Regions from separate parts of the Xylanibacillus composti genome, predicted to be linked through region 3. Evidence: riboswitches for the same ligand, from Rfam matches in the RefSeq annotation. Region 3 holds a riboswitch; each other region holds the start of a gene.

Region 1 (10,529 bases), on a different contig from region 3:
ATTCCGCCAAGGTCATGCCCAGAAAGGCGACATCATAAGGCAGCACTACAAGGGTTGCGGCGATGATCCATGCGATAATGCCCCCGATGAGCATGCCCAGTCCGAGCCGCCACATCCACCCCCAGCCATGCCAAAAAGAAGGAGCAGCCGGCGGCATATCATCGCGAATTTTCTCATAGATGATGGCCTCGTTAATCCGCTTCGGCAGACCGGGCCCCGCGTAGACCAGCCCGCTGTGCAGCTGGATTGCGGATGCGCCCGCCTCCATGAGTTTGAGCGCATCGTCCGGCGAATGCACGCCGCCTCCTGCGATGACCGGCATCGCCGCCGCCCAAAGCTTGCGGATGGCTTGAACGCGCTCCAGACAAGGTTGAAGCGCATTGGCTCCCGTATAACGTTCTCCTTGTTCGGTATGCCATGCATCCCCGATAACGAATCCGGCATACTGTTCGTTGGTCAGGTTCTCGCTGTGACCATCGTTCCAGGGCAGACCGTCGCGCAGCGCCGGCAGATCATCCACAGGGAACGAGAGAGGCAAATAGACGAACAGCGGAACTGCCCTTCCCCGATCCTTGCAATTTCGCAGCACATTCCGAAGCAGCTCGAGCTTGTCCTGCAGCGGCCAGCCTTCATTCAGAATATCGATATGAAAGGCAGCGGCACCTTCCTCCAGCCCCCGGATCAACTCGCAGAGCTGCTGCTCGGCCTCCTTGGGAGAGCAGCCCGGCATAGCCTGGATGCGCAGCATTCTCGGCAGCGCGCGCTTACGTTGATGGCGCAGACGTTCTGTCGCCTGGGCCATGCTGACTGTTCTGGATGCTCTCGGATAGACTATGGCTTCCCGGGATAGATCGCGGGCCATGCCCTTCTCTGATTTCGCGCCGCCGAGCGGCTCAATGGTGACAGGTCCCACTTCCAAATATCCGAATCCGAATTGGGACAATGCTTCCTGAGCGACAGCCGCGGGGTCCACGTCGCCGCTAAGGCCGATCGGATAGGGGAGCGTGACATCTGTTCCGGCCAACTGGCTCTTGAGCATCGGATGGGCTTCCATATGCCCTAATGTTCGGATCACCAGAGTACCGAGGGGCAGGCGGCTCAGCGTGCCCATCAATCCAAGCGTGATGTCGCGCGATAGCTTGGCAGGCAGGCGAAACAGCAGCGGTTTGAACAAGGTATGGTAAGACCAGTCCGGCATGATTCCTCCATTCTCGCCATGTGTCGTCATTCCAGGCGGAAGCATATCGGTTATCGAATCGTTTCTTTCATTATACGGCAGCAGAACGTTGCCTGCATCATAGAATGGATGGAGAAGAAAAGTCATTTTTGCGCAAAACATGACGAATGGCAGATTTCTGGTAGAATAGGAGAGTACACGTATATAAAGGAGGGCGAACATTGGAACGGTTACCAAAGTATATTCAGCATGCACAGGGTAAACTGTGGTTGACCGAGGATGAAAGAGACAATTTGAAAATCAGCTATCGCATCAAGGAAGTGCTGTTCGAGGAGAAGAGTCCGTATCAGCATGTCATGGTGCTGGATTCCTGGGATTTCGGACCGATGCTGGTGCTGGACGGGGTCGTGCAGACCACCTCGAAGGATGGACATATTTACAACGAGATGATCAGCCATGTCCCGCTCGCCATGCATCCGCGTCCGCGCAAGGTGCTGATTATCGGCGGCGGCGATTGCGGCGTCGCCAGAGAAGCGGCGAAGTATGACCAGGTAGAGCAGATAGACCTGGTAGAGATTGATGAAGCGGTCGTACGGGCGAGCAAGCGTTATCTGCCTGAAGTGTCGGGCAATTTGTCCGATCCCCGAGTACGCTATCATTATACCGACGGCGTGGAATTCGTCGGACAGGTGCAGCAGGAATACGATTGCATCATTGTCGATTCCTCCGACCCGGTCGGTCCGGCCGAGCAGCTGTTTGAGACCGCCTTTTACCGCAATCTTCACCGGGCGCTGAAGGAGGACGGCATCGTGGTATGTCAGAGCCAATCGCCGATCTTCCACAGTGACGTTATGCGGCAATCCTACGAGCGCATCAGCCGCCTGTTTGCTGAAACCCGACTATACACGACTGTTGTTCCGACCTATCCGGGGGGCCTGTGGAGCTTTACTTTAGGCGCCAAGCATGCGCTTCCCGACCCGGACAGCATCCGTTTCGATAAACCTGCACGTTATGCGAATGAGGAAGTGCTGCGCGGCTGCTTCCAGCTGCCGGCATTCCTGAACGAAATGCTGAAGCAGGAGCCAGTCCACGCCGGCCGTTAAGGCCGGATATGAAATAATGGGGGAGAACCATGCAGCTGAACCGATTGTTTGCCATCGTCTACTTGCTGCTGCAGCAGCCAAGAGTTACAGCGAGAGAATTGGCGGAGCGTTTTGAAGTTTCGGTTCGCACCATATACCGGGATATTGAATTGCTTGGCAGTGCCGGCATTCCGGTATATATGAGCAAGGGACGCGGAGGAGGCATCTCGCTGCTCGACCATTTCGTCCTGAATAAATCGCTGCTGACAGACCGGGAGCAGTTGGAAATCTTGTCCGCCCTGCAAGGATTGAACAAGTGCGCAAGGAAGTGGGAGCCAGGCTGCGCAGGATATCGGCCTGTTGTGGGCGAGGTTTTGGAAAGAAGGGGTTTATGCAGGAATTACGCCAAAAGCGAATCGCAAGGTGATCGGGCTGTACTCCGATTATGAAGGAGATTGCAGGCATCCATATCGGTTTACCGCCGGCTGTGAGGTCGGCGGGCAAGGGGAATGGGCGGCCGATGTTGCCTCTGTCACGATTCCGGGTGGCAAGTATGCGAAATTCGCAGTGCGCGGGGATGTCCAGCAGGCGATAGGCGAATTTTGGAGCAAGCTGTGGGACATGCCGCTGGAGCGGGCGTATCGCTGCGACTTCGAGGAATATCAGGAGCGTCCGGAAGGCTCGGATGACCAAGAGGTTCATATTTATATCTCCATCTAACAGCAAAGGAGCTGTACCGATACAAGCGAAAGGCATTCGCCCCGGAACAGCTCCTTTGCTGTTAACATGCATGTAGGCTGGTTGCAGCTTGACAGGATGATGCTGCATTAGAAGTTCGATGCTTCTGCTGGCTTTACGCCTTGGATCATTACGGTTGGATGGTCGGACAGATCTATCTCTGTCTTGCTGCCCAGTTCGCGGACAACGGGACGCTGCATATGGTTGGTGATTTTCACCACCAGCGCTTCCTTCCCCGACTGCAGCTTGACCATGGTTCCCGGCGGATATGCCGGAACGGCACGTACGAAATCATTAATCACTCCATGCGTATAGGCGAGCCCGCTCATGGCCATGATCGCTTCCATGGCTTCGTGCGGAAGCAATTCCTCTGAGGACACAGCGCGGTCGTACAGCTTGCACATGCTCCCGATTTGAGCATACTCATGGAAGGCGCTGCCTTTGATTCCTCTTGGCGCTCCGCTGCCATCCAGACGCTCATTATATTGGAAGGCGATATGCGAGGAGACAAGGCTTAATTCGCGCACATTCCGCAGCACCTGAAAGCCGGCTTCCGGCACCTTGTCCGCATCAGCGGTCACAGCCTCGCCAATACTGTGCAGCAGACAGCCTACAGCCAAATCCCGCAGCATGAGGTCGTTGTATCCGCGCTTGTTGCCAACCTGCAAAGCCAAGAGCGCGACGTTGACAGCATGCGCATACGGCGCGAGATCCATGGAAATGGTGGATGTCGGAATGGGAACCAGCACGGGACGGAGCTGTGTCTCGCGGATCAGCTTGCCTGCCGCGCTCAGGATGTCCCGCATTTGGATCGGTTTGCGGGCACGTACGGCGGCGTGGGCGTCCCGGATATTCTCCGCAATGTCGAGCCAAGTGGGCATATCTATCATTTCTTCAAGCGTGATGCCTTTGGAGATCGCATCCTCTATGACAAGGACGCGAATGCCCATATGCTTCAACCGAATCTGAAACTTGGGGTGTATGGTTTGGTTCGCTGCAATGAGGATGCGGCGTTGTGAATCATAGACGGGCATGGCCAGGATCATGCTTTTTTCATCATATTGATCGATCGGAATAATTCTCATGGTGTCCCTCCGTGTCTGCTGGTTTCTAGGATGGTCATCCGACTTATACGCAGAATAAAAAAAAGACACCCTTCAAGAGCGTCTTGCGATTCAATCCCAAGGATCTTCAAGGTAACCCAACCGTCATCATGCCGCACGCGAATCAGCACATGCTGGGCACCTAAGACTTGTGGCTTTGCGTCCCTGCCTTTCGACAGGTTTGCCATTTTCTCCTAGACCTATTTACTTGTACCCATTATAGCACGACGATAGACCTGGTGGAAGGACTAAATTCCTAGTCTCTTCCGATGATGTGAATCTTCTAACCTATATAAGAAGGTCTGCATGCGGCGACAGACCCTAGGCAACATCCGGCGTGCCGCGAGCCTGAACGAGAGTCTGCCTAATCCGGAGACGAACAAGCCATGATCCAATCTAGAATCAGATGTTGAACGCATCCCTTATCGCCCCGTCCTAAACTTGTGGCAGAACCAAGCCAGAGCCACACAGAGGCTCCAGCTAACGGAACTCACAGCCGCTAATGGACCTTTTTTGCAGCACATTTCATTCTTACGGAAGCTACAGCCCTTATGTACGCGTACCCCTGGGTTTTGTGCACATATTTCGTGCAATAAGCTCTCTCAGTTCCGTTAAAAGTAAAATCACCTGAAAATCAGTGAAATAGTGCTTCTGACTTCCGTTAGAGCTCTAGCTGCCATACTGGAACCGTGGAGAGACATACTTTTAGCATTCACTTCCACACGCTCACAGCCCTTTTGCTGCACCCCGTCCCCGTTCCTCACCGCACAAATGCCTGCTTCTATTGACAGTGTTTTTTTCAGTATGGTATATAATAGAAAGGAATATTTAGCACTCTCGTTGCTTGAGTGCTAACGCAATTGTCGCGTAACGACCAGAATGCCAGCACGCCCATTGTACGAATCGAAAGGAGACGAAATAATGGCGAAGAAGCAGTTCAAGGCGGAATCCAAGCGCTTGTTGGAGATGATGATCAATTCGATCTACACACAGAAGGAAATTTTCCTGAGGGAATTGATCTCCAATGCAAGCGATGCCATCGACAAAATTTATTACAAGGCGCTGACCGACGAACAGCTTGTATTTGACAAGGAGCAGTACTTCATTAAGATTACACCGGACAAATCGTCCCGCACGCTGACGATCTCCGATACCGGCATCGGCATGACGAAGGAAGAGCTGGAGAACAATCTCGGCGTCATTGCGAAGAGCGGCTCGCTTGCGTTCAAGCAGGAGAATGAAGCGAAGGACGGACATAATATAATCGGCCAGTTCGGCGTTGGCTTCTATTCCGCGTTCATGGTGGCGGATGTTGTTACGGTCAGGAGCAAGGCGCTCGGCAGCGAGGAAGCGTTCCAGTGGGAGTCCAAGGGAGCGGACGGCTATACGGTGAAGGCTTGCGAGAAGGAAACGGTCGGCACGGACATTATTCTGAAGATCAAGGAAAATACCGAGGACGAGCAGTACGACGAGTTTCTGGACCAGTACCGATTGAAGGCAATCATCAAGAAGTATTCTGATTTCATCCGCTATCCGATCAAGATGGACATCACCGGCAAGCGACCGAAGGAAGGCGAGGACAACGAGTTCGAGGATTACACCGAAGAGCAGGTTGTCAACAGCATGATCCCGATCTGGCGGAAAAATAAAAGCGAACTGACCGACGAGGACTACGAGAATTTCTACAACGAGAAGCATTACGGCTTCGACAAGCCGCTGGCGCATATTCATGTGAGCGCGGACGGCGCAGCGGTCTATCAGGCGATCCTGTTCATTCCGGAGAATACGCCGTTCGATTATTATACGAAGGAATATGAAAAAGGCCTGGAGCTTTATTCCAACGGCGTGCTGATCATGAACAAGTGCGCGGACTTGCTGCCGGACTACTTCAGCTTCGTGAAGGGCATGGTCGATTCGGAAGATCTATCGCTTAATATATCGCGCGAGATGCTGCAGCATGACCGCCAGCTGAAGCTCATTGCCAAGAACATCAAGAACAAGATCAAGGGACAGCTGCAAAGCATGCTGAAGGATGACCGCGAGAAGTACGAGAAGTTCTTCGCATCGTTCGGCAGACAGCTGAAGTTCGGTGTATACAACGAGTTCGGCGCGAACAAGGACGACTTGCAAGACCTGCTGCTGTTCACCTCGTCGAAGGAGAAGAAGCTCGTCACGCTGGACGAGTATGTGACCGGCATGCCGGAAGAGCAGAAATATATTTACTACGCAGCCGGCGAATCGATTGAGCGGCTGGAGAAGCTGCCGCAAACCGAGATGGTTGCGGACAAAGGCTACGAAATCCTGTACTTCACGGAAGACATCGACGAATTCGCCATCAAGATGATCGGCAAGTACAAGGACAAGGAATTCCGCAATGTCTCCAGCGGCGACTTGGGGATTGAGGATGCGGAGTCGAAGGAGACCGATGCCGAGAAGAACGAGAACAAGGATCTGTTCGAAGCGATGCAAGGCATACTTGGCGGCAAGGTGAAGGAGGTTCGCGCCTCCAAGCGGCTGAAGACCCATCCGGTCTGCTTGTCCACGGAGGGCGAGGTTACAATCGAGATGGAAAAAATCCTCAAGGCGATGCCGAACGGCCAGGATGTCAAAGCCGACAAGGTGCTGGAGATCAACGTCAACCATGACGTATTCCGGGCTTTGAAGGCAGCGCAGTCCTCCGACAAGGATAAGCTGGAGCTGTACACGAATCTGCTTTACAACCAGGCTCTGCTGATCGAAGGATTGCCGGTGGAAGACCCGGTCGCCTTCACGAATGATATGTGCAAGGTGATGGTTTAAGCAGGATAGAGGGGATATAGGGAAGCGCCACTGCTGGAGAGCGGTGGCGTTTTTTTTGCCGCAAACTGCGCACAGACGCCCTTTTCGGATGCTGGAATCATAGTATTCTGCTATAACTATGCGATTCTTGTTCGATTTCAAGAGGAAGACTAGCACATATAATCATAGTATACAAACAAGAACTACAGCATTGCAGCAGCCTTTGGTTAGGTCAACGGATCTGAGTCGATCCTGATCTTGTGCTATTTCCCGCAAGCTGTTGCGGGATTGGCAGGTGCGAGCAGCCAGTATCGCAGCTTTTATGAAAGCGCATACAACCAAAGGGGAATCCCATCCAAAGAAACCAAGGAGGCGGCGTCAATGAAACTCGGTGTATTTACGGTTCTGTACAGTCAGAGGTCTTTGGAGGAAACGTTGGATGATCTTGCACAGCAAGGGGTGGAGTCTGTCGAGCTTGGAACGGGCGGCTATGTCGGCAACGCGCATTGCAACCCGCAAGAGCTGCTGGTGGACGAGGCGAAGCGCAAAGCGCTCAAGAAGGCGGTCGAATCCCGGGGGATGACAATTAGCGCGTTAAGCTGTCACGGGAATACGCTGCATCCGCAGGAGCAAATTGCCCAGCAATTCCACGACGATCTCGAAGCTACTGTCAAATTGGCTGAACAGCTGGAGGTGCCGACAGTCGTGACCTTCTCCGGACTGCCGGGCGATCACGAAGGGGCCCTGTACCCGAATTGGCCGGTAGCGCCGTGGCCGAACGATTTCCAGGATGTTTTCGCCTGGCAGTGGGAGAACAAGGTGATTCCTTACTGGACAGAGATGGGCAAATTCGCGGAAAAGCACCATGTGCGGTTTGCGCTGGAGATGCACGGCGGATTCTCCGTACATACTCCCGCTACTTTGCTGAAGCTGCGCGATGCCGTCGGGGAAGTCATTGGAGCGAACGTAGACCCGAGCCATATGTGGTGGCAGGGCATCGATCCGATTGAAGCGATCCGCATTCTGGGCAGGGAAAAGGCGATCTACCATTTCCACGCGAAGGATACGGCTATCGATCCGGTCAATGTGAACCGCGCGGGGCTGACCGATATGCAATCTTATGCCCAGATGGCGGACCGTGCCTGGATTTTCCGGACAATCGGGTATGGCCACGATATGAAGGAGTGGGCCGATATCATCAGCAAGCTCCGTCAGGTCGGATACGACGGCGTGGTCAGCATCGAGCACGAGGACGGCTTGATGTCCGTCGATGAAGGTCTGCAGCGCGCTGTAGCGAACCTAAGGCAAGTGATTATCAAAGAACCGCTCGGCGAAATGTGGTGGGTGTAAGAGCCGGATGTTGACAGGCCGGAACTTGGCCGAATAAGCGGCTGTTCGCCTCTCCGGCCGGCGGCTGCGATCAGTTTTCCAGCGAGCGCGCGAAGGCTTGCGGTGTCAGGCCGAACTTGGTCTTGAACAGGCGGATAAAGTAACTGACATTCTCGAAGCCGACGCGCGCGGCAGTTTCCTGCACGGTAAGCTGGTGGGTTTGCAGCATGCTCTGGGCGCGGGTCAGCCGAAGGTTGTTCAAGTACTCGATGGGGCTCTGGCCGGTCATGGACTTGAAGAAGGTATAGAAGTGCGCGCTGCTGATATGCACATGCTCTGCCAGCTGCTGAACCGTCAGCTTCTTGGTCAGGTTGGCGTCCATGTAATCGAGAATTTGCTTGAGACGCAGCGTTTGCCTGTAATCCTTCGGGCTCTGTGAGGTCAATTCCTCGTAGAGGCCGGCGTTGAACAATTCATAGAACGTGTCGAACAGCGCTGATTTGATCTTCAAGGTATAGCCCGGCTTTTTGTGGCGGAACTGCTTCAGGATGTGCATCCAGTTTTTATGAATCCGCTTGGTTACCGGAAGTGTGCCGCACAATCGGTTGGGCAAGGCATACGTATTGTTCAGGAACGGCTCCAGAAACTGCTCGGTGCACAAATCTTCCTTGCGCCCGAACAGCATCGACAGGTCGAACACGATGGAGGCTATCTCGCAGCTTTCGCCGAGCAGGGAAGACGCGCCGTGTATCAGACCGCTGTTGACCATAATGAGATCGCCCTGCTCTCCGATCACATGCTCGGTATCGATCTCGAAGCGGGCCTTGCCTGCCAGCACGACGATCCATTCCAGGTGGTGGTGGAAGTGGGTATAGAACAAGCGGTCGTGACGATCCGGCAGGGCCGGGACGCCGTTATAGTACACATGAAGCGGGAAGTCTGCACTGCCATGCCTAAGCTCGTAGTTCATGATGCCTCTCCTCCGTATGCCTAGCATTGTATGATCGCAGCAAGGAAGAATGCGATCATGACAAGCTGGTCATGGTTGTAGGCAATAGTATACTACTATTTCGATGAACGGTGAAGCTTGAGAAGGCGAGGCATGACAGCGCATGCGCGAGAGAAACAGCAGACAATCGCGTGAAATCACGGATAGACAGACTGGAACGGACTCATTCACATCATAGGGGCAAAGGAGCCCCGGCAAGCAAGTGCATGCAGATAGTATACAGAGGAGGAGACAACAATGGATCAAGTAAAAGTAGGCATGATTGGCTACAAATTTATGGGCAAGGCGCATAGCCACGCGTATAAGGATTTGCCGATGTTCTTCCCGGAATCGCCGAAGCCGGTCATGCAGGCAATCTGCGGCCGTGACCCGAGCGGCGTGGAGCAGGCGGCTGCGCAATTCGGCTGGGAGAGCATCGAGACCGATTGGCGCAAGCTGATCCAGCGCGATGACATCGATCTCATCGATATCAACGCGCCCAGCAACGCCCATAAGGAAATTGCCGTAGAAGCGGCGCGTGCAGGCAAGCATCTGTTCTGCGAGAAGCCGCTGGCCTTGACCTTAAGCGATGCGCGGGAAATGCTGGATGCGGCAGAAGCGAGCGGCGTGAAGCATATGGTCGGCTTCAATTATCGCTTCGCGCCGGCCGTGCAGCTGGCGAAGAAGCTTGTCGCCGACGGGCGTCTCGGCAAGCTGTATCACTTCCGCGCTTCCTTCCTGCAGGATTTCATCGTGGATCCGAACTTCCCGCTTGTCTGGCGGCTGCAGAAGGACATAGCCGGCTCCGGCTCGCATGGGGATCTAGGCGCACATCTGATCGATCTGGCGCGCTTCCTTGTCGGCGAATTCCATGAGGTCATCGGAATGAGCGAGACCTTCATCAAGGAACGGCCATTGGCGGGAGAAATGAGCGGCTTGAGCGCTTCCGGCAGCAGCGAAGGGCCGAAAGGCGAGGTAACTGTTGACGATGCGACCTTGTTCCTGGCTCGCTTCGACAACGGCGTACTGGGCAGCTTCGAGGCCAGCCGATTCGCACCCGGCCACCGCTGCACGAACTCGTTCGAAATCAACGGAAGCAAGGGCAGCGTGAAGTTCGATTTCGAGCGTATGAACGAGCTGCAGGTGTATTTCACGGACGATGCCGAGGATGTGCAGGGCTTCCGCCGCGTGCTTGCCACAGATCCGAGCCATGCCTATATGGATGCCTGGTGGCCGCCGGGCCATACGATCGGCTTCGAGCACACATTCATCCATGAAACGCTGGAGCTGCTCCATGCGATCCGGGACAATCGTCAGCCGGTGCCGAACTTCCG
Region 2 (10,529 bases), on a different contig from region 3:
GGAGTGCCCATCCCTGCGCCGTTCACGTTGCACCATAGCCCGCGATGCTGTCTGCCGTCGATCTTGCTCTCATTCACATACGTATTCAGGTTCGAAGAAGTCGAGACAGCAGTCGGACGATTCGGTCCGCCCCATCCGTTGCGGGACGTATCAATCAGGAAGCCAATGCTGTTCGGGAAGCCTGCAGCCACGAAGCGGTTATACAATGCCGCAGTGAAGTCCGCCTCGTCGAAAATCGGGTTCCATTCGTAGTAATTCGAGCTGCGCACCGGCTGCCCGCCAATATTCAAGTTCGGGTTTGTCAAGAACGGCTCGGATGTGGGTGTGTAGTTAGAAACATTGGTAATAAAGCCGTCAATGCTATTCAGTCCAGCTGCCGTGCCTTGTACAACTTGTGTATACAGCTGCACGACACCTTGCAGGTTATTGTCCCAACCGAGCCAGCCGGAATGGGCAATATCCATGTAAATATATACGTTCGGGATCGCATGCAGCTCATCGAGCGCATAGCGCACTGCCTCCACCTGAATGCCGCTGGAATTGGCCTGCGCGCATTCCGGATCATTCAAGTTGGTAACCAGATTCGGCAATCCGTCCGGTTCAATAACTGTTACAATGCGAATATCTTGAAATTTCGGCTTGGCAAGCACTTCGGTAATGGCATCGATATACTCGGTCTTGTAACGTTGCAGACCTTCCTGCGTCAGGGGCAGCTCGCCATTGGACGCGAGGGCCGAACAATCCCGCCCTGGCAAATCATAAATGACAATTGTCGCTGTGATCGGCACACCGCTTTGTTTCTGCGCCAGCGCCAGATCCAGGTGATCCTCCAAGCTTTTCCGCCCGGCGTTCGCTGCCCCGCCATGGATGGCGGCTATCCGGTCCAGCCAGACGGCTGTCGGATAAGACTTGACCGTTTCCATACGCGAGGCCAAATTCGGGTCGCTTGTGCGGGCAATAGACGTGTCGATCAGTGCCGCATAGTCTGGATTAATGTAAGCCGTCGCGCCTACAAACGGATTGTTGACACGAGGCTCAGCCGCCTGTGCTTTCGGAGCAAAGGCTGCCAAGAAACTTCCCACTACCATGGAAAGCATGACAAGGTACACCAGTGACTTTCTGCTAATCCCTCTCATACTCAAAATCATTCACCCTTCTTTCCTTTCCGGATTTGTTGACATGGAGATTCGGAAATCGTTTTCCAATGTAACAGTAAGACGTTCCAGCATCACCCCCAGCTCATGGTTACGGCACGTAGGGAGTAGATTTATCGCGCGCGCCCCTACTTGACCGGTCCCGTCTGCTTAATATTCTAGTGGATATCCCCGGCTCATCCGAGGGGGCTATCCTTCGAAATCTGGTTGAAATTCATTGCGTACTTCCGCAATCCGCCGCCCGTTGGTCTGCCCGCTATGCATGACGACCCCGTTAACGGATGGCAGGCTTGTGGACCGCCGAGTCTGCGGAACGGGTCGGTGCAGACTCGGCAGCCAACGAACCGGCAAGCAAGCGCGTGACGCAAATCTGCTTCACGCTATACAGATGGCTTCTCGTAAATTCCCCCCTTGTTCTTGAATGCAGTACGGTATTCTGAAGGTGTCATTCCGACCAGCTTCTTGAAAACCTGCGAAAAATATTTGGGATCCTGATAACCGACCATATGCGACACATTATGGATGCGGGTGTCCGTATTCTTCAGCATGGAGCAGGCCCATTCGATTCGCTGCTTGGTCAAATACTCCAAAAAGGTATACCCGGTTTCTTTTTTGAACAGAACGCAGAAATGGCTGTTGCTCAAGCCTACATGCTCCGCCACTTCATCGATGCTGACATCCTGGTGAAAATACTTGTCGGCATACTGCAGCGCTTTCCGCACTGAGCTTGTCTCTTTCTCCCTCTGCACCTGCTTGGAGACGAGCTCTTGGTATTCGGCAAGCGCTGATGCCATCAATTCATTCATTTCTTCCAATGTCACACATATCGGCATTTCCGAGATCAGAGCGGATAGTCCGGGCAACGGCAGACCGAACAGGTCAGCCAGCCGCTTCGAGACCCCCACCATCAGCTCGATCATCAAGGCGACTGCATCCGGCTGCTTCGCACCGCTTGCCAGCAGCTCGCCCTTCCATTCGCCGAGAAGGGCGGTCACCGCATCCCGATCATAACTGGAGACCGCTGCCGCAAGGCGAGTTTCCCACACATCAAGCTGACTGCCCATGATTCCGGTTGGACCGGATTCGTGCAGAAGGTGAGCATCGGCATCCATATACACGCTTTCCCTCCCCCCGGTAAATCTGGCCATCAATGCATGCTGGGCACTGCGATAGCTCGCATGAAGCGAATCGATCCCCCTGCAGGGCTTGCTGATGCCTATAGAACAGCTGAGCTTCGTAAAGGTCTTGACGCAAACGATGATATGCTCCGCAATCTCTTCAATCTGCTCCTGGGATATTTCCTGCAGCAGCATGACCCATTCCCCGCTGCGAAAAGGAAACACTGTAATGAGCTGCTGGCTCTTGCCAAGCTCGGCCAGCACGTTATTCACCGCAAAGTTCCAGAGCTTCCGCTCCGAACGATCCCACTGCTTCATCTCCCGCGCATCATCGAGTGCGATCAGCAGAAGAAAGTAAGGGTGCTCCAATTCCCACTCCCGCAGCCAGTAGAGGCGGTCATAGGGCTTCTCCGTCCCCTCAAGCATGCTGCAGATTAATCGTTCGCGCACAAGCTCGGTTACCGCCTGGACGGATTGATGCAGGAATTCGCGCTCGCTGCCCTGCATCTCGTCCAATCGAGATTTGGCTCGCCGCATCGTTTGCTCCAGCTCACTGCCGCATACCGGCTTTAGCAGATAGTCGAAGGCCCCGTACCGAAGCGCCTCCCGCAAATTCTCGAATTCGCCGTATCCGCTGAGCAGCACCACAACCATCGACGGTCTTTCCGTCATAACGCGCTTCAGCAGCTCCAATCCATTCATGACAGGCATGCGAATATCTGTAATGACGATATGGGGCTCGAGCTTGTTGATTTGCCACAACGCTTCCTCGCCATTCGAGGCTTTGCCAACTACCTGAAGCCCCAACTTATCCCAAGGAATGACGAAAGACAAGCCGCGAAGAATCATGGGTTCATCATCCACCACAAGCACACGATATTGCTGATTCATCCGTCTCACCTCCGATCTTCTTTTCAGCGAGGACAATCGCCTGCCCAATTTGAGCTGCAGCTTCAGCAATCCCCCCCTGCTATACGAATAATTTCCAGACAAATGCTCCTTCCTCGAAAGCGACAGCGAAGTCTAGACAGGAAAGCACGCAAGCCATACCTGTAATCGCTTCCAAAAAGTAAATGCTAGAAAACTCCTTTCTTTGTGCTGCAGCGCTCAATACCATAGATTAAATGAATTTTCTACCGGTGGTTGGAAGATGCAGGCGACAGAACGGGAAATCGTTTTCCCCATCTGGATACAATCTGGCATAGACAACATCCTGTCTTGGTATTATCCCTGCATATCATTCTCCGAGCACTCCGCACGTGCCACAACTCTCTCTCTTATTCAATTGCAGTGGCGTTTTATCCTTCTTCCTAACGGGGAAGAGCGAAACAGGGCCCCCGGCCGTCCCCATGGCGCGAACCGACTGACTGCCGCTCATCTCTTTAGCAGACGAGTTGCGTTGCCGCGTCCTGCCCATTCCCTCTATCATTCATCACATTCCCCCACCCTCTATAAGATTGCAGCATGAAAAACAAAGCGCTCCCCTTCCTACTCTTATTATAAAACTATTTAATCAAGTTGAAACATTGGGTCACAAGTTGAAAATATTTCGAATCGGGTTTGTGAAAATTAGATGAGGGCAAAAAAAGCGATCAGGCGGGGCATGATGCCCAAGGCCCGCAATTCCCCTGCCTGATCTCCGCGCCTACGCTCCCCTGGACGCTCCTTGGGCATGTACCTTCTGATGCGGACGCTTGGATTGAAGCAGCAGCACCGCCAGCAATGTCACAAGCCCAATCGCGCTGAAAGCCATGTTCGGGATGATCAACAAAATGCCTGCCGGGAACAGCACAAGTCTCTCCCAGGCATGTGCGGGCCGGATCAAAAAGCCGATGACAGCGCTGCTGATGCCCACCATGCCAATTATCGCGGTGAGGACAGCAAATGCGAGCCCTGCAGGACTATAGTCAATTAACAGCAGCTGCGGATTCGTCACAAAGACAAAAGGTACGATGTATGCAGCAGCAGCCAGCTTGAAGGCGGTTACCCCGCTTTGGAAAGGATTAGCTCTGGCCAGTCCTGCGCCTGCATAGGCCGCGAGACAGACGGGCGGCGTAATATCTGCGACGATCCCAAAATAAAAGACGAACATATGCGCAGCCAAAATCGGCACATCCAGGCCCAGTATCAAAGCCGGCGCCGCCATTGTAGCTGTCACTACGTAGTTGGCCGTTGTCGGCAGTCCCATCCCCAGGATGAGACACGCAATCATGGTGAAGAAGAGCGTGAAGAACAACTGGCCGCCGCCCAATGTAATAATGCCGTCGGCTATACGGCCGCCCAGCCCGGTCTGTACGACTACGCCGACGATGATGCCCGCGCAGGCGCATGCCGCAATAACCGGCAGCGCAACGCGCGCTCCCTGCTCCATCGCGCCAAGCACGCTCTTGAAGGACATGCGCGTATCCCGGCGAAACAGGCTGACGAGGAAGGATACGGCTATGCCCAACAGCGCGGCGCGCATCGGTGTCCGGCCGCTGAGCAAAGTATAGAAGATGACAAGAATGGGCAAGAGCAAGTAACCGCGCTCAATCAGCAGACGCCGCAAGTTCGGCAGCGCGCTCTTGGGCAGGCCGACGATGCCCCGTTTTCTCGATTCGAAGTGAACGCCGAGGAAGACGCCGCTGAAGTAAAGCATGGCCGGAATGATGGCAGCCAGCATAATTTGGCTGTAGGGCGTTTCCGTATACGTTGCCATGATAAAGGCGGCAGCGCCCATAATCGGCGGCATAATCTGTCCCCCCGTCGAAGCGGAGGCTTCGGCCGCTGCCGCGAACTCCGGCCGGTATCCGGCCTTCTTCATCATTGGAATCGTGAAGGAGCCTGATCCTACCGTATTGGCTACAGAACTGCCTGACACCATGCCCTGCATAGCGCTGGCAACAACAGCCGCCTTCCCTTGACCTCCGGTGAAGCGCCCCGTCAAGGCAAATGCCAAATCGTTGAAGAACGATCCGATGCCTGTCCGGATTAGCATGACCCCGAACAACAGGAACAAAAAGATGAAGGTCGAGGACACCTGAATCGGCGTACTGAATATTCCCTTTGTCGTCAAATACAGATCAGCTGCCAACTTGCTCCATTCAAATCCCCGGTGCGCGAACAGCTTCGTCGGAATCCAATTGCCATACATGGCGTAGAGCAGAGCGACAACCGAAACCACGACGATCGGAAGTCCTACGCTTCTTCGCGCTGCCTCCAGCACCAGCAGGACTCCCAAACTGGCGACGACATAATCCATCCGCGCGTACCCGATTACGATGGCTTCCGTCACCAGCCGCTCATAGAAGATGACGTTGTAATAGCCGACCGCCAAGGCGGCAAAAGCCAGCACTGCGTCGTACCACGGTACTGTGCGCTGCACCCTCTGCAGGCCTTTGCGAATCGGGTACAGAAGAAAAATCAGACCAAGCCCTGTCCCCAAGTGAATCGGCCCCTGGATTCTCGCCTCATAGGCGCCGCGGTACGCTGTGAACAGGTGGAACAACGTAAGCGAGATAGCGAGGAACGACACTACCCATACCCATTTCCCAAGCTGCTTGCGGTAGGTGCTTTCCCGGTCATACTTCTCCAGTATCTCATCGGCGGACACTGCATCGGATTTCACGGAGTGGGTGGGCGGCACATCCCCGGCAACCGACTGCCGCCTGGCTTGTTCGCGCTCGTTCAAGGGTCTCACCGCCTTCGCTAAGATTTAGTAAGGAGACAAGCTTTCCTATGGGTAAAAAAGGGCCGGGACACCAAGTGTCGAGGCCCTCGTTATATCCAGTTCGCCTTATCCGCCTAATCCATCAATCCGATTTCCTGATAATACTTCTGCGCGCCGGGATGAATCGGCAAGCCATTCGATCCGTTCAGCGCATTCTCTTGTGTCGTATGACTGGACTGCGGATGTGTATTATCCCCGTTATGCTCAATCATCACCCTTGCCAGTTCGTACGCCAAATCCTCATCCACTGTATCCGTATTGGCCACGAGTATCGCAAAGGCTGAAATCGTATGCGCATCGGCTTCCAGCCACTCATAGGAGCCAGCCGAAATGGCAAACCCGGAGTAACCGCTGTTGGCTTCTATATGTGCCAGCGCATCGCCCGTTACTTCCAGAAACTTCACATCCCGTGTTGCCGCCTGCAGCTCATCGATACCGGCGTCCGGCAACCCCAACAGGCCGAACGAAGCGTCGATCGTACCGTCCTGCAGCTTCGCTTTCGCATCGCCAAACCCTTCCTGATAGGCTACATAGTCTCCATCCTGCAGGCCGTATGCCTCCAGAATTAGCTTTGCGGCTGCTTGTGTGCCGCTGCCCGGCGGCCCGATGGCCACGCGCTTGCCTGCCAAATCGGCGATCGTCTCGACCCCTGTCGACTCCCTCGATACGATCTGCATGACTTCCGGATAAATATGACCGATGAACGCGAAATTCTCTACGGGATTTCCTTCGAATTCTCCTTTGCCTTCATAAGCATCGATAGCCGGCAAATTGACAGACATGCCGAGATCAAATTCCCCGCGGCTGATTTTCGCCAGGTTCTCAACAGAAGCACCCGACTCCGTTGAGGTTACGTTAATATGTTCGATCTGATTATTCCACACATTCGCCATCTCTGCACCCAACGGGAAATAGGTTCCCCCTTGGCTGCCCGTTCCCATAAGCAGATCCGTTGTGCCTGCCCCTGAACCGCAAGCCGCCAGCACAGCCACGCTTAAGACAAGGATAAATCCAGATACAATACGACGCTTCACTTGCAACATCCTCCTTATTCAGCATATTGAGGTTCCCAGCTTTCATCATTACAGGCATAGAATGATAGATAGTTAAATAGATTATCGCCCAAGGGAATTTATGTAAGCATTATACCATAAAGTCTGAATTATTTGAATCCTTTATGAATCGCTTGTACATTCTGCGACGTGTCAACGGGCGCCGCTTTTTACTCATATGTATGGCTCTGTGCAGTGAATATGCGAAAAAAAAAAACTGCTTCCCCTGTGAAATCAACATCCTGATGTTGAAACGGCGCCAAGTTTGCCTTCTATTATTTTTGCTTATAAATCGACTGTGCGATGCTCCATTCCACCTATCCCGCATACGTACCGTACCAGCAAAAAGGCTGTCCTGCCATGTCATCACTTGACCGGCGGGACAGCCTTGTTCATGCTCCTGCGAATTTATAGTTTGAACTTGCTGACCATCTGGTTCAATTCCTCTGCAAGCACAGCCAAATGCTCTGCATTGCTTGTAATTTCCTCCATCGAACTGTTCTGCTGCTGGGCCGAGGCAGAGGTCTGTTCGACGCCGGCCGCGCCCTCCTCCGATACGGAGGCAATTTCCTGGCTCGTCGTTCCGATTTTCTCGCCATGCCTGCTGATCGCTTTGAGTCCCATCGACACGCTGCCTATGCGCTCGACCATCTGATTGACGGCTTCCGTAATGCTGTCGAACGTTTCCTTGGTCGCGTTCATGGATTGCGTGCCTTCCTCTACCTCCTGGTATCCGCCCTGCAGCGACTCAACCATCACTTGAGTGTCCTTCTGAATGCCCGCGATAATGCCGGTCACTTCGTTAACAGAACGCTCAACCTGCTCGGACAGCTTCTTCACCTCAGACGCGACTACCGCGAAACCTCTGCCGTGTTCGCCTGCGCGGGCCGCCTCGATCGAAGCGTTGAGCGCTAGCAGGTTTGTCTGCGAAGCAATTTCCTGAATTACCTGCACCAGATTGGAAATATTGCCCGCGCTTTGTTCCAGATTCCGCATCTTGCCGAGCGCATCCTGGACAATGCCATTGATCGCCGTCATCTGCTTGGCCGTCTGTTCCATCTGAACCGTGCCATTCGTCGACTGGGCCAGAACGTTCGCCGATGCGTCATTCAGCGCGTCGCCATCCTGATTGGCCACAGCTACCTGCTCGTTCAATGTTTCAACCAGCTCGGCAATTTCGGTAGCGGAACGAGCCTGTATTTCAGTCCCGGAAGCGAGTTCCTGCATCGTAGTTGCGATTTGCTCGCTGCCTGCCTTGACCTCTCTCGCCATTTGCGTCAATTCCTCGCTCTGGCTGGAAACTGTCTGAGAGATGGATGAGATGCCCCTGACCATCTCGCGCAGGCTGCTGCTCATATAATTAATCGTCTTCGCCAATTGCCCGATCTCGTCCCGGCTTTCATAGCTGATATTCTTCACAGCAAGATTGCCGTTCGCGATTTCGCCGCCAATCTCTATGACTTCCTTAATATTGCGACTGATCAAGCGACTTACAAAATATGTAATGAACAAACTTAGAATCAAGGAAACGATAACGGCACCGATCAGCATATAGAGTGAAAACGCTGCCTGGGCATTGGCGTCCTCTACCGCCGCAATCTGCTCCGCCGAGACAATTTCGATAAGCTCTCCCAAAATGCTGACCGTTTCTGCGCGAAGCGACGCGGTCTCTCCCCGCAGCAGCTCTACTTCTATCATATTGCCGGCATTCAGTGCAGGCACCAGCTTCTCCAGAAACAGCTCGTTATACTTGCTGTCGCTTTCGATAACGCGTTCGAAAATTTCCAGAAACTCCGCCGATTCATCCAGACCAGCCCGAATCTCTTGCTCCAGCTGATTGAATCTCGCACTGCGCTCCTGAAACTCGGAAATCGGAACCGCGCTCCAAGTTTGAATGAAATCGGCAATCCGAATATCCTTGGCCCGGAACAGCGAACCCATTTCGCTCATCTTCAACGCTCGTTCTCCTGTTCTTTCCACCTCATTGATTTCTCTGCCGACATTGTTCAGCAGTATAGCAACCATCACAGTTGAGGCCACGAACAAGACGATCGTGATAGCGAGAGGAATGCCATACTTCTGGCTCAACGACATGTTTTTGAATCTGAACTTGCTTAACCATCCACCCATCCTTTTCATCTCTCCAGTCTTCTCCAAAGTTGTCCAATAGCGCAAAAAAACCGCCCGAATGCGGGCAGTCCTCTTGATCGTGCAGCTGGCTGGCTTTCCTTTAAGGAAGAAGCCCCTATAGCTTTGCGTCCTATTCTTTCGAATAGTTTGCCCTTGTCGCTATCGCTACTAGCATTATAGCAACTCTCATGACGATATTCTACAGGAAGCGACAATTATTACTAACTTCTTCCCCTGTAGAATTGTACAATCCTCCTCTTAATCAGGAATTGCTGCTAATATGCCATTCGGCGGCTCCCGATTGTTGCTAGAACGATAGGCAATATTTGTCTGGCCATGCTACTATACGAGTGAGGGGAATTCAATGAATGAAGGAGGGAATTGATATGAGCAAGAAATTTCGCGTAAGCGCTGTCATGATGCTGATTGTCGTTGCCCTATCGTTATCGCTTGGCGGCTCTGCCGCCCCTGCAACGTACGTGCATGGGATTTTCTCCGAGCGGGCCCTGTATGTGGTCGATGGTTTGACCGGAGATCAGTATCCGGTCAGAGGCAACGCTATTGCCAGTTGGACCGAGCATCCGCTTCAGTCTGGCAATCAAGCATTTTTCAATGCCATAGTCCACAACGCTGCCGGCGACCGTTACGAATTTAGGCTCGTGTCGCTGGGGAACACAACAAACGACTCGATCTACGGGAAATTTGATATTTACAAGAACTACAATCTCGTAGCGCAGGTGACAGGAACCGCCTACGGACTTTCCCTGCCGGTCGGCAACTACTACAAGTTCTATGACTCGCAGCAAAATTGGCATGTTTCCGGCTACATCACAGATCGCCTAGACTATTAATCGTACCGCGGCAGGGCTTCCCCTCAGCCCTGCCGTTCAGCCAACTGCGCGGCAGCGAAATCACAAAAAAAAAGCCATCCTCAAGCTACAATAACTTAAGGACAGCTTTCGTTGACGCCATCTAGCCTTTCACCGAGCCGGCCGCAATGCCTTCTACGATTCGATCACTCATAATGAGAAAGGCGAGCAGAATGGGCAGGATGCTGATCATCAGGGTTGCGCCGATCGCCCCCCAGTCTGTCGAATATTGTCCGACAAAGTTCTGCACCCCTACCGTCAATGTCTTCAGCGTATCCGAGCTGATAAACGTATTGACGAACACAAACTCATTCCAATTGTAAATCATGTTGATAATGGCCGCCGTAACCATCACCGAGGAGGTCATAGGCAATATAATGCGAATGAACATGCGATTGACCGAACAGCCGTCTACAATTGCGGCTTCCTCGATTTCCCGCGGCAAGGCGTAATAAAAGCCTAGCAATATCATAATCGTAATTGGCAGGTTGAACGCT
Region 3 (10,529 bases):
CGCTGGATGAGGAAGGATTCTATTACATGGGCAGCTGGACACCAGATGCCACGCATAATGGCACCATTGTTGAGGTAACCGTACGCTTGTATGAAAACGGCTGGATCACGCACGAGTCGACCAAGCTTGTGCAAGTGCAGGTGCCGGAAATCCTGATAGACACGTATACGTTCGATGACGATTTGGAAGGCGTTGCGTACGCGGGGGCTTATTATAATGCGATAGGCGGCGATCCCGGTACGGGCAGCATCGAGCATGCGGTTATCGACGGCAACGGCGTGCTGCAGCTGAATGTAACCGATATGGTCTATACGGACAGCTGGCAGGAGCTCAAGCTGGAGCTGAAAAACATCGATGACGCTGTGTTGCGCTTGACCAACCGTGTGAAATTTGAAGTGATGGTTCCAGTAGATGCCGGAAGCAAGAGCGCGGACGCGCAAGTGCAAGGCGTAGGCCTGCTGCCGCCGGACTATGGCACGAAGTATGAAGCGGCAGGAGCGCTGCTGAGCAGCCTGACCGTAACAAACAATGTATACAAGTATGAAGCGGTCGTCACCTTCCCGCAGCCGCAAAAGCTCGAGGAAGCGGAAGGCATTGCTCTGTCGATCGTGGGCAAATATTTAGAGCATGAAGGTCCGATCTACGTAGACAACATTGCGTTCTATCGCGCCTTCATGGAAGAGCCGGATGACCCGGCTATTGTCGATACCTTCGAAGGGTATCAGGGGCTGGATGCCTTGCTCCGCAACGCTTACACCATAGAAGGCGACAATCCGGTCATCCTCTCGCTTAGTCCGGATGTGAAGGGCGACGGACACTTCGGGCTGCGCTATGAATACGATCTTGATCGCGAGTATGTCGGCATTACGAAAGCGTTGAATACGGATTGGTCCTCATTCAACAAGCTGCGCTTCTGGCTGAAGCCGGACGGCTCCGGGCAGAAGCTGGTTCTGCAATTTACGTTCAGCGGCATCGCTTATGAGGCTTATCCATCGCTGGAAGGAACAGAAGAAGGATGGGTGGACATCCATCTGAACGACTTCGTTCCGGCCCAATGGGAGACGGCGCACCAAGGCAGAGCCTTGACGAAGAAAGACCTTCAGAACGTGACGAAGTTCGGTCTCTTCATCAATCTGCAGCCGGGTGAATCCGATCGTCCGGCCAGCGTGATTTACATTGACGAAATTCAGGCGATCTACGACGAGTCTGCGGATGAGGTGCCAGGTGACGGACCTCCTCCGCTGGCGCCCGGTTTGATCAACGACTTTGAAGAAGACCGCGGCGGCTGGGCGATTGAGCACAGTGTCAACAATGCCAATGCGAGAGAGCTGGGCATCTCGACAGATGATCCGGCTTCCGGCTCGGCTTCCTTGTCCGTGACGTTCGATCTGGACGGAACAGACTTCGAGATTGCGCGTGTCGAAGGCTTGAACATTTCGAAGGTCGATACGCTGCAATTGAAGGCGAAGCTGTCGAATGGCTTCGCCAACGCAGTGCTCTACCTGAAGGACAGCGACTACGGCTGGCACGCGACAGAGCCGGTTGCGCTCTCGACTGAGACGTATACGACACTGTCCTTGCCAATCGATAAAATTCCGGGACCGGAAGCGATTTATGCGATTGGCGTGAAGCTTTCTGACTTCAGCGGCACAGGCTCGGCCAAGCTCTATATCGATGATGTGGAGCTGCTGGCGGAAGGCAGCGGCGGCACCGCGCCCGGCATCTTGCACGACTTCGAAATCGATGTGGAAGGCTGGCAGGCAGTCAATGCGAGCGGCGGTCCGTGGGTGACGGATGAATGGGCCGCGTCCGGCTCGCAATCGCTTAAGGCTGACATTCCTTTGGGAAGTGAGATCAATGTAGAGCTGAAATCCACAGCCAACCGTGATTTCAGCGGTTTGTCCGCGCTGAAGGCACAGGTCAAGCAAGCTTCTTGGGGGGACGCGGGCAGCGGCATCAAGGCGAAGCTGTTCGTGAAGACCGGAGCCGGATGGGCTTGGGCCGACTCGGGAGAAGCGTCGCTCAACAGCGACAGCGGGACCGAATTGACAATTGACCTGACTGCGGTAAGCGATCTGGATCAGGTGAAGGAAATCGGCATTGAAATCATTGTTCCGGCTGACAGTGCAGATGATGTTACGGCCGTCTATGTCGATCATGTAGTTCTGGAATAAAGGGCGAAGCTGCAAGTCCGGCCACTGTACCGGACTTGCGGCATCCAGATTGGCATTTCGATACCCTCTATGCGGAAATGGGGAAGAACGCTCCCTTTTCTCGTATAGAGGGTTTGTTATGTCCGTGTGACCGAGCGCATTGCTGCGAATCGAGGCCCGAGGAGGCTATTCGCCATAACCAAGCACCATGGCTCTGCCACAGGAGGCGCAGCATCCATAAAAAATGTAACCGCTTGCAAAAAAGTTGCAGGAACTTTTCGAAAGAAGTTGAATACGTATGATAGAAATGGCATGAATCTTCAGTCAACTTGCTTATGAGAAAGTGAATACATTCACAAAGTGAGGAGGCGAGAACACTGCTGCACATTGTCGTATGTATCAAGCAGGTGCCAGACAGCAGGGAAATTCGGATTGATCCCGCAACGAACACGCTGATTCGCCAGGGCGTTCCGAGTATTGTCAATTTTTACGATCTGCATGGATTGGAGGAAGCGCTTCGAATCAAGGAGGAGACGGGGGCGCGGGTTACGGTCGTTACGATGGGTCCACCTCCGGCTGAGAAGAGTCTCAAAACCTGCATCGCGCTTGGCGCGGATGAAGCAGTGCTTGTGACAGACAGAGGGTTTGCCGGAGCGGATACCTTGGCTACGTCTTATGTGCTGGCGAAGACGATTCAGAAGGTAGAGCAGGAATGGGGCAAGGTCGATATGGTGTTCTGCGGAAAGCAGACGCTCGATGGCGATACGGGTCAAGTAGGACCGGGCATCGCCTGCCGGCTCGATCTCGAGCAGCTTACGTATGTAAGCGAGGTCAAGCAGGTGGACCCGATCCGGCGTACGGTACGGGTTGGCCGCAAGCTGGAGGACGGGGCAGAGACGGTGGAGACCCGGATGCCTGTGCTCCTTACAGCCTTGAAGGAGCTGAATCGGGTACGCCGCGCATCGCTGCCGGGTGTCATTCGCGGGCATCGGTACAAGCCGATCGTCTGGACGACAGCCGACTTCCCCGATTTGGACAGGTCGCAAATCGGCTTGAAGGGTTCGCCTACCATTGTGGCCAAGACATGGGTGCCGGAAGCTAAGAAGGTTACATGCCAATGGTTGAGCGGGGAGAATGCGCAAGCCGCGGCGGCAGGAGCCTGCGACGCGTTGTGGGACAACAATCTGCCAGCCCGTCTGGGATGGATACGAGGAGGTGCTGTCCATGACTGATGCGGTTCAAGTGCAGGAATATGATTGGTCCGGGTATCGCGGCGTGCTGATTTATGTGGAGCAGCGGGAGGGCAGGGCGAAGCCGGTTTCCTGGCAGCTGCTCGGACAAGGGCGAAGGCTGGCGGATAAGCTCCATACGCATCTGATGGCTGTCGTGATCGGAGGCCAGATCGAGCATCTGGCGAAGGATGCTGTAGCATACGGCGCCGACCGGGTTTATATCTGCGAGGCCCCGGAGCTCCGTGACTACCGGACTCGCCCTTACAGCCGGCTTATGATGCAGCTGATCGAGGAGGTCAAGCCGGAGATCGTGCTGTTCGGCGCCACGGCGACCGGCCGGGACTTGGCAGGGGCAATCGCTACGCATCTGCCGACAGGGCTTACGGCGGACACGACCGAACTCGATGTCGAGCCCGATCCGTCGAGACTGCTGCTTGCAAGCAGACCAGCCTTCTCCGAGAAGATGATGGCGACGATCCTTTGCAAGCAGTACCGGCCGCAAATGGCGACGGCGCGAGCGGGCGTGTTCGAGGCGCTTCCCCGGGACAATCAGCGAAGTGGCGAGGTGCTTCGGCTGGAAAGTCGAATGGGAGAAGACGACATTGCCGCGAAGGTGCTGGATTTCGTCCGCGACCAAACGAGCGTCAATCTGGAGGAGGCGGAGGTCATTGTGGCGGGAGGACGCGGCTTGGGCGGGCCGGATGCATTTCGGCTGCTTGAGGAACTGGCGGAGGCCATGGGCGGCGTGGTGGGCGCATCCCGTGCCGCTGTCGATGCCGGCTGGATCGGCCACGAGCATCAGGTCGGGCAAACCGGCTATACGGTGAGGCCGAAGCTGTACTTCGCGATTGGCATCTCCGGCGCGGTCCAGCATACGGTAGGCATGTCCAATGCCGAGCTGATCATCGCGATCAACAAGGACAAGGAAGCTCCAATCTTCCAGTTTGCTCATTACGGCATTGTGGGCGACCTGTTCCAGATTGTTCCGGCTCTGACGGAGGAAGTGAAGCGAAGAAAGCTGGCGGGCGAGCCGCTGGCGAGCGAAGAAGGGGAGGTGGGCGCATGAACGAGAAGTTTGACGCTGTCGTCGTGGGCGCCGGACCGGCAGGAGCCGCGGCCGCGATGACGCTCGCCCGGGCCGGACTGTCGGTCGTCCTGCTGGAGAGAGGCGAATTTCCAGGGGCTAAAAATCTGTTCGGCGGCGTACTGTATCGCAAGCAGATCGAAGAGTTCGTCCCGGAGTTTTGGAAGGAGCGCAACGCGCCCATAGAGCGGCATATTGTAGAGCAGCGCATCTGGATGATGGGCGAGGACTCGATGGTGACATTCGGCCATCGGAACGAAAAGTATAAGGAGCCATACAACTGCTTCACCGGCCTGCGCGTCAAGTTCGATCAATGGTTCGCGAATAAAGCCGTCGAAGCGGGAGCGATTCCCGTATATGAAACGGTTGTACTGGACGTAATTCGCGAGGGCAGCCGCGTCGTCGGCGTGAAGACGGATCGCGAGGATGGCGATCTCTACGCAGATGTAGTGGTCATCGCCGATGGCGTCAACTCGCTGTTGGGCAAGAAGATGGGCATCCATCGGGAATGGCAGCCGGATGAAGTGTCGCTGGCCGTGAAGGAAGTGATCGCGTTGCCGAGGGAGAAGATTGAGGATCGCTTCAATCTGGAGGGCAACGAAGGCGTGACGATTGAATTTATGGGCCAGACCTCGCTTGGCATGGCGGGCATGGGTTTTTTGTACACGAATAAGGAGACGCTTTCGCTTGGCATTGGCGTCATGGTCAACCACCTTCGCGACAAGCGGATCAAGCCGTACGCCATCCTCGACGCAGTCAAGCAGCATCCGATGCTGCGCAAGCTGATTCAGGGCGGGGAGACGCTGGAGTATTCCGGCCATCTAATCCCGGAGGGCGGCTTTCACTCCATTCCGCCGTTGTCCGGCGAAGGCTGGGTCGTCTGCGGCGATGCCGCGCAATTGGTCAACTTCGTGCATCGCGAAGGCACGAATCTGGCGATGACGAGCGGCCGGCTGGCAGCGGAGGCCATCATCGAAGCGCGAGATGCCGGCGACATGACGCCGACTGCGCTGCAGCGCTATGATGAGAAGGTGAGGGCTTCCTTTATTCACAAGGATTTGAAGAAATATAAGGGCATGCATGCCATGCTGAAGGAAGAGGATCCGGAGCTGCTCTTCGACAAGCTGCCGCGCGCCCTGAACGAAGCGGCCTACCAGATGTTCCTCGTCGACGGAGAACCGAAGGCGGAGAAGCAAAAGAAAGCAGTGGGCATCGTGAAGGGGGCCGCAGGCGGAACGTTGAATATGATGAAGCTTGGATGGAAAGGATGGAGGGCGATGAACGGATGAGTCAACAAAAGATAGCTGATCGGCTGTTTACGATTCGTTACAAGTGTGATGACAAATCCCATCTGACGATTAAGGAAACGGAAACATGTCTGAAATGCACGACGAAAGACTGCAACTTTTTTTGTCCGTCGGATGTGTATGAATGGGATAAGCTGCAGAAAATCACCACGGTAGCTTACGAGAATTGTATCGAATGCGGCACCTGCCGCATTGCGTGCCCGTCGGACAACATCGAATGGGTTTATCCGACTGGCGGTTACGGCATTACGTACAAGTACGGATAACATCGATTTGCATCTCCTTTTCGTTCTGACGGACACGAATGCCGAAGGGGCAAGCTTCCAGGCATATGTGTCCGTCAGAACGGGGGGACTGGCTTCAGCTTCATGGCTTTGATGAAGCAATTTCAGCGGCGCAGGTGTATGCAAAAATAAGTTTTCCTTTTCCCCCTCTTGTGATAAATTGAGAATATTGCAACATCCCTCGGGCGCGATCATACCATAAACTCGAGAGATGCCTAATGGCTACAGCGTTGCATCATGAGAAGGAGGGCATACCATTGGCTGCGGCACTGATTGGAAGCTTCATCTCCGCTATGGCGACCGTACTCGGCGCAATTCCGATTCTCATAGTGAAGCGGCTGTCTGAGAAGTGGAAGGACATTCTGATCGCCTTCACGGCAGGGATTATGGTCTCGGCTTCCACCTTCGGGCTTATGCCGCAAGCGATCGAGGAATCGGGCATCTTGGCTCTGACGGTCGGGTTTTTGATCGGCATTGTCGTACTCGATCTGATTGAACGGAATATCCCGCATATTGATGTGGAGAACGATGCCAGTTCAGGCATCGGCTCATTTGACAGCAAGTCCTTGCTCGTCATCATTGCGCTTTTTATTCATAATATTCCCGAAGGGCTGAGCACAGGATTCAGTTATGCGAGCCAGAATGAAAGCCTGGGGCCGATGGTGGCGATAGCGATCGGAGCGCAAAATATGCCGGAGGGCCTTATCCTTGCGGTATTTCTGGTCAATTCCAATGTCAGCAAGCTGAAGTCCTTGATGATCGTTACCTTGACCGGCCTGATGGAGGTTGTATCTGCGATAGTCGGCTACTTTGCAGCCAGCTACATTCAGGTGCTGATCGGTTACGGCCTGGCCTTTGCTGCAGGCGCCATGATGTTTATTGTGTACAAGGAACTGATTCCGGAAAGCCATGGACACGGCTATGAACGGCCGTCCACGTACTCCTTTATTCTGGGATTACTTGTCATGGTGTATATCAGCTACGTATATGGGTAATCATTGAATTGAGCGCCTGTTGTGATTCACAAGCAAATATGGTATCATTGTATTATCGTGACCAAAGAGACCTTATACACATTCACATATGGTAAAGGGTATCCTGTGGTGATACGATGGTACCTTTTGCTATATGTGAATTTTTTATTTGGCGAACGAATAAAGAAAGATCATGTAAATTTATTGATGGAGGTAATCCCATGCAAAACGGAACAGTAAAATGGTTTAACGCAGAGAAAGGCTTTGGCTTTATTGAAGTGGAAGGCGGAGACGACGTTTTCGTTCATTTCAGTGCTATTCAAGGCGAAGGCTTTAAAACTCTGGACGAAGGCCAACGCGTTCAATTTGATGTGGTTCAAGGCAACCGCGGACCGCAAGCAGAAAATGTTGTGAAATTGTAAGGCATATTAGGACTGCCCTTAACGTAAAGTTAAGGGCAGTCCTTTTTTATCACGTCATTCCCGGGCCCGCGAAAGCAATTGGAATAAGCATCAACGCTTCGCCTCACTTTCGTGGGTAACAAGACGGGAAGCACCCGCATCGTCGATGGCGCGGCTGCCCAGGCAGCGGGGCACACTTAGAGGTATGGGAGGGGTTTGGATGTACGCGAGAAGAAGGTCAGAGGATGAAATTCAAAAGATGGACACGGTCGTTTGGTCATGCACGAATGAGGACTGCAAGGTTTGGATTAGGGATGACTACTCCTTCGAGGATACGCCTACCTGCACATTATGCGGCTCATCTATGCAGCGGAGCAGCAAGCTGCTCCCCGTGCTCATGAATAACAGCCAAGACTGGAAATTGCCGAAAAACACTTCCCGCCCCAAGGCATAGGACGGACAGCCAGATTGCACATACCCGGGCAAGCGGGCCTGCGGGGCTATTGGCACCGCAATAGACGAGAAAAAAGACATCAGCCGGCAGCTGGTGTCTTTTTTCAAGTTCACATGCCCCAGCGCAAATGCATAGTCAGCGAGCAGCACGGAGACCCGGCGGCAGCTTGCTCGCGGAGCGTAATGGCGACGCCGCTCGGCGTATATGACGTTTCGATATCGGCATGGCTGCCGATTGATTTCAACAGCCGATCCACCTCTGCATGGTTGCCTGCCTGTGCGGCGGCCATGAACTGATGGGCGAACGCTGGGCGGGCCAAGCTGGACAGCACTTGATTTGCTGACAGGATCAAGGATTGAAAGCTGGAGACAGCATGGCTGAATTGCTGGGTATCCACAGGCGGATACGGGCGCGCTCCATATGGCCCGTAGGCCCATGGGCAGGAAAAGGGCGGTACTGTGGGATACATGGCAACGCTCCTTTTTGATGTGGAATCGGAATGAGTGACAATGACCGTTTGCATGCATTACAGGATATGTAAGGAGGAGGGCGGTTGTTCCTCTAAGTGCGTCAGGCAGTGCGCCGGGACGGCTCCTGATTTTGCGTTTCCTCATAGGCATGATACAATATAGGCGGTTCATCGTTTCATGAAAAAGGTAAACTGTGCGAAAGCGCAGGACGCAAAGCTACAGGGGCTTACCCGACGGCGACGTGCCGTTGGCTGCCAGCCAGCCGCCAAGATGCAGGGGAGGGATGAACATGAACGTGAGTGGTGCACTGCAAGCTGCAAACAGCGGCAATATGCTGAAGCAAGCCGTGGGCATTGCCATGCTGGACAAGGCCATGAGCGCGGAAGCTGCGCAAATGGAAAAGCTGCTGAGCGGCTTCGAGAAAAACCAGAAGGAGATCCAGCAAGCCGCACACCCTTACCTGGGGAAGCAGCTGGACATTCAAGTTTGATTCAGGCGAGGCCGTGAAGGGCGATGCGCACAGCGAACCGCCGTAAATGGGATACCAGTACCGGACCGGATGCGAAGAGAATCATAGTTCGCAAGGGATAAAAGCAGTATGACCAACCATATAATGTACCGACTTATTGGAAAAAAGCCATGAAGAGATAAGGTGATGGGGATACATATTTGGGTAAGGGTATTGTCGTTTTCCGGATTGCTGTTGCTGCTGGTCGTTGCCCTTCGCTCTGAGCCTGCAATGCTGCTGCTGAGCGGAGATTTACAAGCTTTGCGCGAACTGGCAGGCGGCAGCGTAGGAGTGCTGATGCTGGCGACGTTGGCGCTGATGATCATCCAAAATTTGTTCACGATCATCCCGCTTATTTTGCTCATTTCCGTGAATGTCTCTCTGTTCGGGTTTACGTACGGCTATTTATGGAGCTGGGTGTGCAGCATCGCAGGGGGAGTCGTGTCTTTCCTGGCAGTTCGTTACTGGTTTCAGAGCTTGTTCGCGAAGCGGATGAACGAGCGTCTTAAGGATAAGATAGAAGGCAATGGCTTCCTGTTTGTGTTTCTCGGACGTATCTTTCCCTTTGTCCCGACCAGCGCCGTCAACATAGCAGCCGGAATCAGCTCCATCAGGCTGTCGCATTTTGTTTATAGCACAATGATCGGGAATTTGCTGTATTTTTTCGTTTTGGCATTAGTCGGATTAGGGATTTTGTCTATTCGCTTGGAGAAAGCGGCGTTCTTCACCCTGGGCGGGGCTGTCGTAGTCGCCTACGTCTCGTATCGCATTTGGCGCGGCCGTCGAAAAAAACTGCAAAACCGGGATATCCCGGGCTGAACAGATAATCCCCCAATATGACCTGGCTGCTTCAAGGGTAACTTCCAGCTCAGCGGGGATTGACGATTAACCTGATAATGATTATCATTATGATTGAGAATGATAATCATGATGCGGGGAGCGGCGAAATGAAGAAGATCAAATACTGCTGCCGGAATCTCAAGCGATACGAAGCGAAGTTTCTTTATAAATCGATGAAAGACATTCATCCTGAGCTCAAGCACAAGAAGAAGGATTGCTTGGGGGAGTGCAAGCTGTGCTCGAAGCAATGCTTTGTCATGGTCGGCAAGCAGAAGCTGCTGTGCAAGCAATCTGCGGACGAATTGTATGCGGAGCTGCGGAAGTTGATTGGCTAAACAGGCAAGAGGGTGTCCCAAGTACTTCCGGACACCCTCTTATTTTATTTGCCTGGACGCTTAGGCGCTAAATAAATCGTTCAAATGGGAACGCAGTTTATGCGTAAAGACCAGATCAATATCAAATGGATACTGATCTCCAAGCACATGGATTAACTCCTCGACTGCACGCAGGGCGTTGGAGTATGCATGATATAATTCTGCTGCATCTAATCGCGATGTAATAGCGACATACGCATGATAAGCATTTTCTGAGAGATCATGTTCCAAGTTCTTCGTAGCGTTCAGCCAACGTTCTGTATTTTTTTCCCGAATTCTCATCAGCTGGAGTATATATTTCTGCACATGGGAGAGGCATTCTAACGAACGGGCATGCTCCCCTCTTTTCAAAACGTTCACACCCATCAGCCACGCATTTACAAAGTTGTTAAAAGCAAAATTGACATGATGGCTTGTCATTCTTTCGGGTCCGTCGCCTTTTAGAGCA

What was found. Region 3 has a riboswitch for cyclic di-GMP ahead of XYCOK13_RS01670 (putative motility protein). Riboswitches for the same ligand answer to the same signal wherever they lie in the genome.
Region 1: linked by a shared signal. The riboswitch ahead of XYCOK13_RS19470 (HD-GYP domain-containing protein) and the one ahead of XYCOK13_RS01670 (putative motility protein) in region 3 are both predicted to bind cyclic di-GMP.
Region 2: linked by a shared signal. The riboswitch ahead of XYCOK13_RS00840 (methyl-accepting chemotaxis protein) and the one ahead of XYCOK13_RS01670 (putative motility protein) in region 3 are both predicted to bind cyclic di-GMP.

Annotation. Positions count from the first base shown of each region.
Region 1 is NZ_BOVK01000070.1:7,679-18,207, forward strand. Features, by position in the region: gene XYCOK13_RS19450 (dihydroorotate dehydrogenase) at 1-1,198, opposite strand, end outside; gene speE (polyamine aminopropyltransferase) at 1,399-2,280, shown strand; partial or broken gene XYCOK13_RS19460 (helix-turn-helix transcriptional regulator) at 2,310-2,570, shown strand; gene XYCOK13_RS19465 (GyrI-like domain-containing protein) at 2,620-2,979, shown strand; gene XYCOK13_RS19470 (HD-GYP domain-containing protein) at 3,087-4,082, opposite strand; cyclic di-GMP riboswitch class I at 4,190-4,296, opposite strand; gene htpG (molecular chaperone HtpG) at 5,022-6,899, shown strand; gene XYCOK13_RS19480 (sugar phosphate isomerase/epimerase family protein) at 7,260-8,228, shown strand; gene XYCOK13_RS19485 (AraC family transcriptional regulator) at 8,299-9,177, opposite strand; gene XYCOK13_RS19490 (Gfo/Idh/MocA family protein) at 9,454-10,529, shown strand, end outside.
Region 2 is NZ_BOVK01000003.1:16,253-26,781, reverse strand. Features, by position in the region: gene XYCOK13_RS00860 (glycoside hydrolase family 6 protein) at 1-1,148, opposite strand, end outside; gene XYCOK13_RS00855 (response regulator) at 1,535-3,163, opposite strand; gene XYCOK13_RS00850 (TRAP transporter permease) at 3,918-5,897, opposite strand; gene XYCOK13_RS00845 (TAXI family TRAP transporter solute-binding subunit) at 6,056-7,024, opposite strand; gene XYCOK13_RS00840 (methyl-accepting chemotaxis protein) at 7,442-9,163, opposite strand; cyclic di-GMP riboswitch class I at 9,241-9,325, opposite strand; gene XYCOK13_RS00835 (hypothetical protein) at 9,550-10,014, shown strand; gene XYCOK13_RS00830 (carbohydrate ABC transporter permease) at 10,136-10,529, opposite strand, start outside.
Region 3 is NZ_BOVK01000005.1:24,778-35,306, reverse strand. Features, by position in the region: gene XYCOK13_RS01715 (glycosyl hydrolase) at 1-2,174, shown strand, start outside; gene XYCOK13_RS01710 (electron transfer flavoprotein subunit beta/FixA family protein) at 2,561-3,385, shown strand; gene XYCOK13_RS01705 (electron transfer flavoprotein subunit alpha/FixB family protein) at 3,378-4,451, shown strand; gene XYCOK13_RS01700 (FAD-dependent oxidoreductase) at 4,448-5,758, shown strand; gene XYCOK13_RS01695 (ferredoxin family protein) at 5,755-6,042, shown strand; gene XYCOK13_RS01690 (ZIP family metal transporter) at 6,318-7,055, shown strand; gene XYCOK13_RS01685 (cold-shock protein) at 7,256-7,456, shown strand; gene XYCOK13_RS01680 (cold-shock protein) at 7,602-7,889, shown strand; gene XYCOK13_RS01675 (YuzC family spore coat inner layer protein) at 7,999-8,358, opposite strand; cyclic di-GMP riboswitch class I at 8,535-8,629, shown strand; gene XYCOK13_RS01670 (putative motility protein) at 8,649-8,849, shown strand; gene XYCOK13_RS01665 (TVP38/TMEM64 family protein) at 9,015-9,686, shown strand; gene XYCOK13_RS01660 (YuzB family protein) at 9,815-10,042, shown strand; gene XYCOK13_RS01655 (nucleotidyltransferase) at 10,103-10,529, opposite strand, start outside.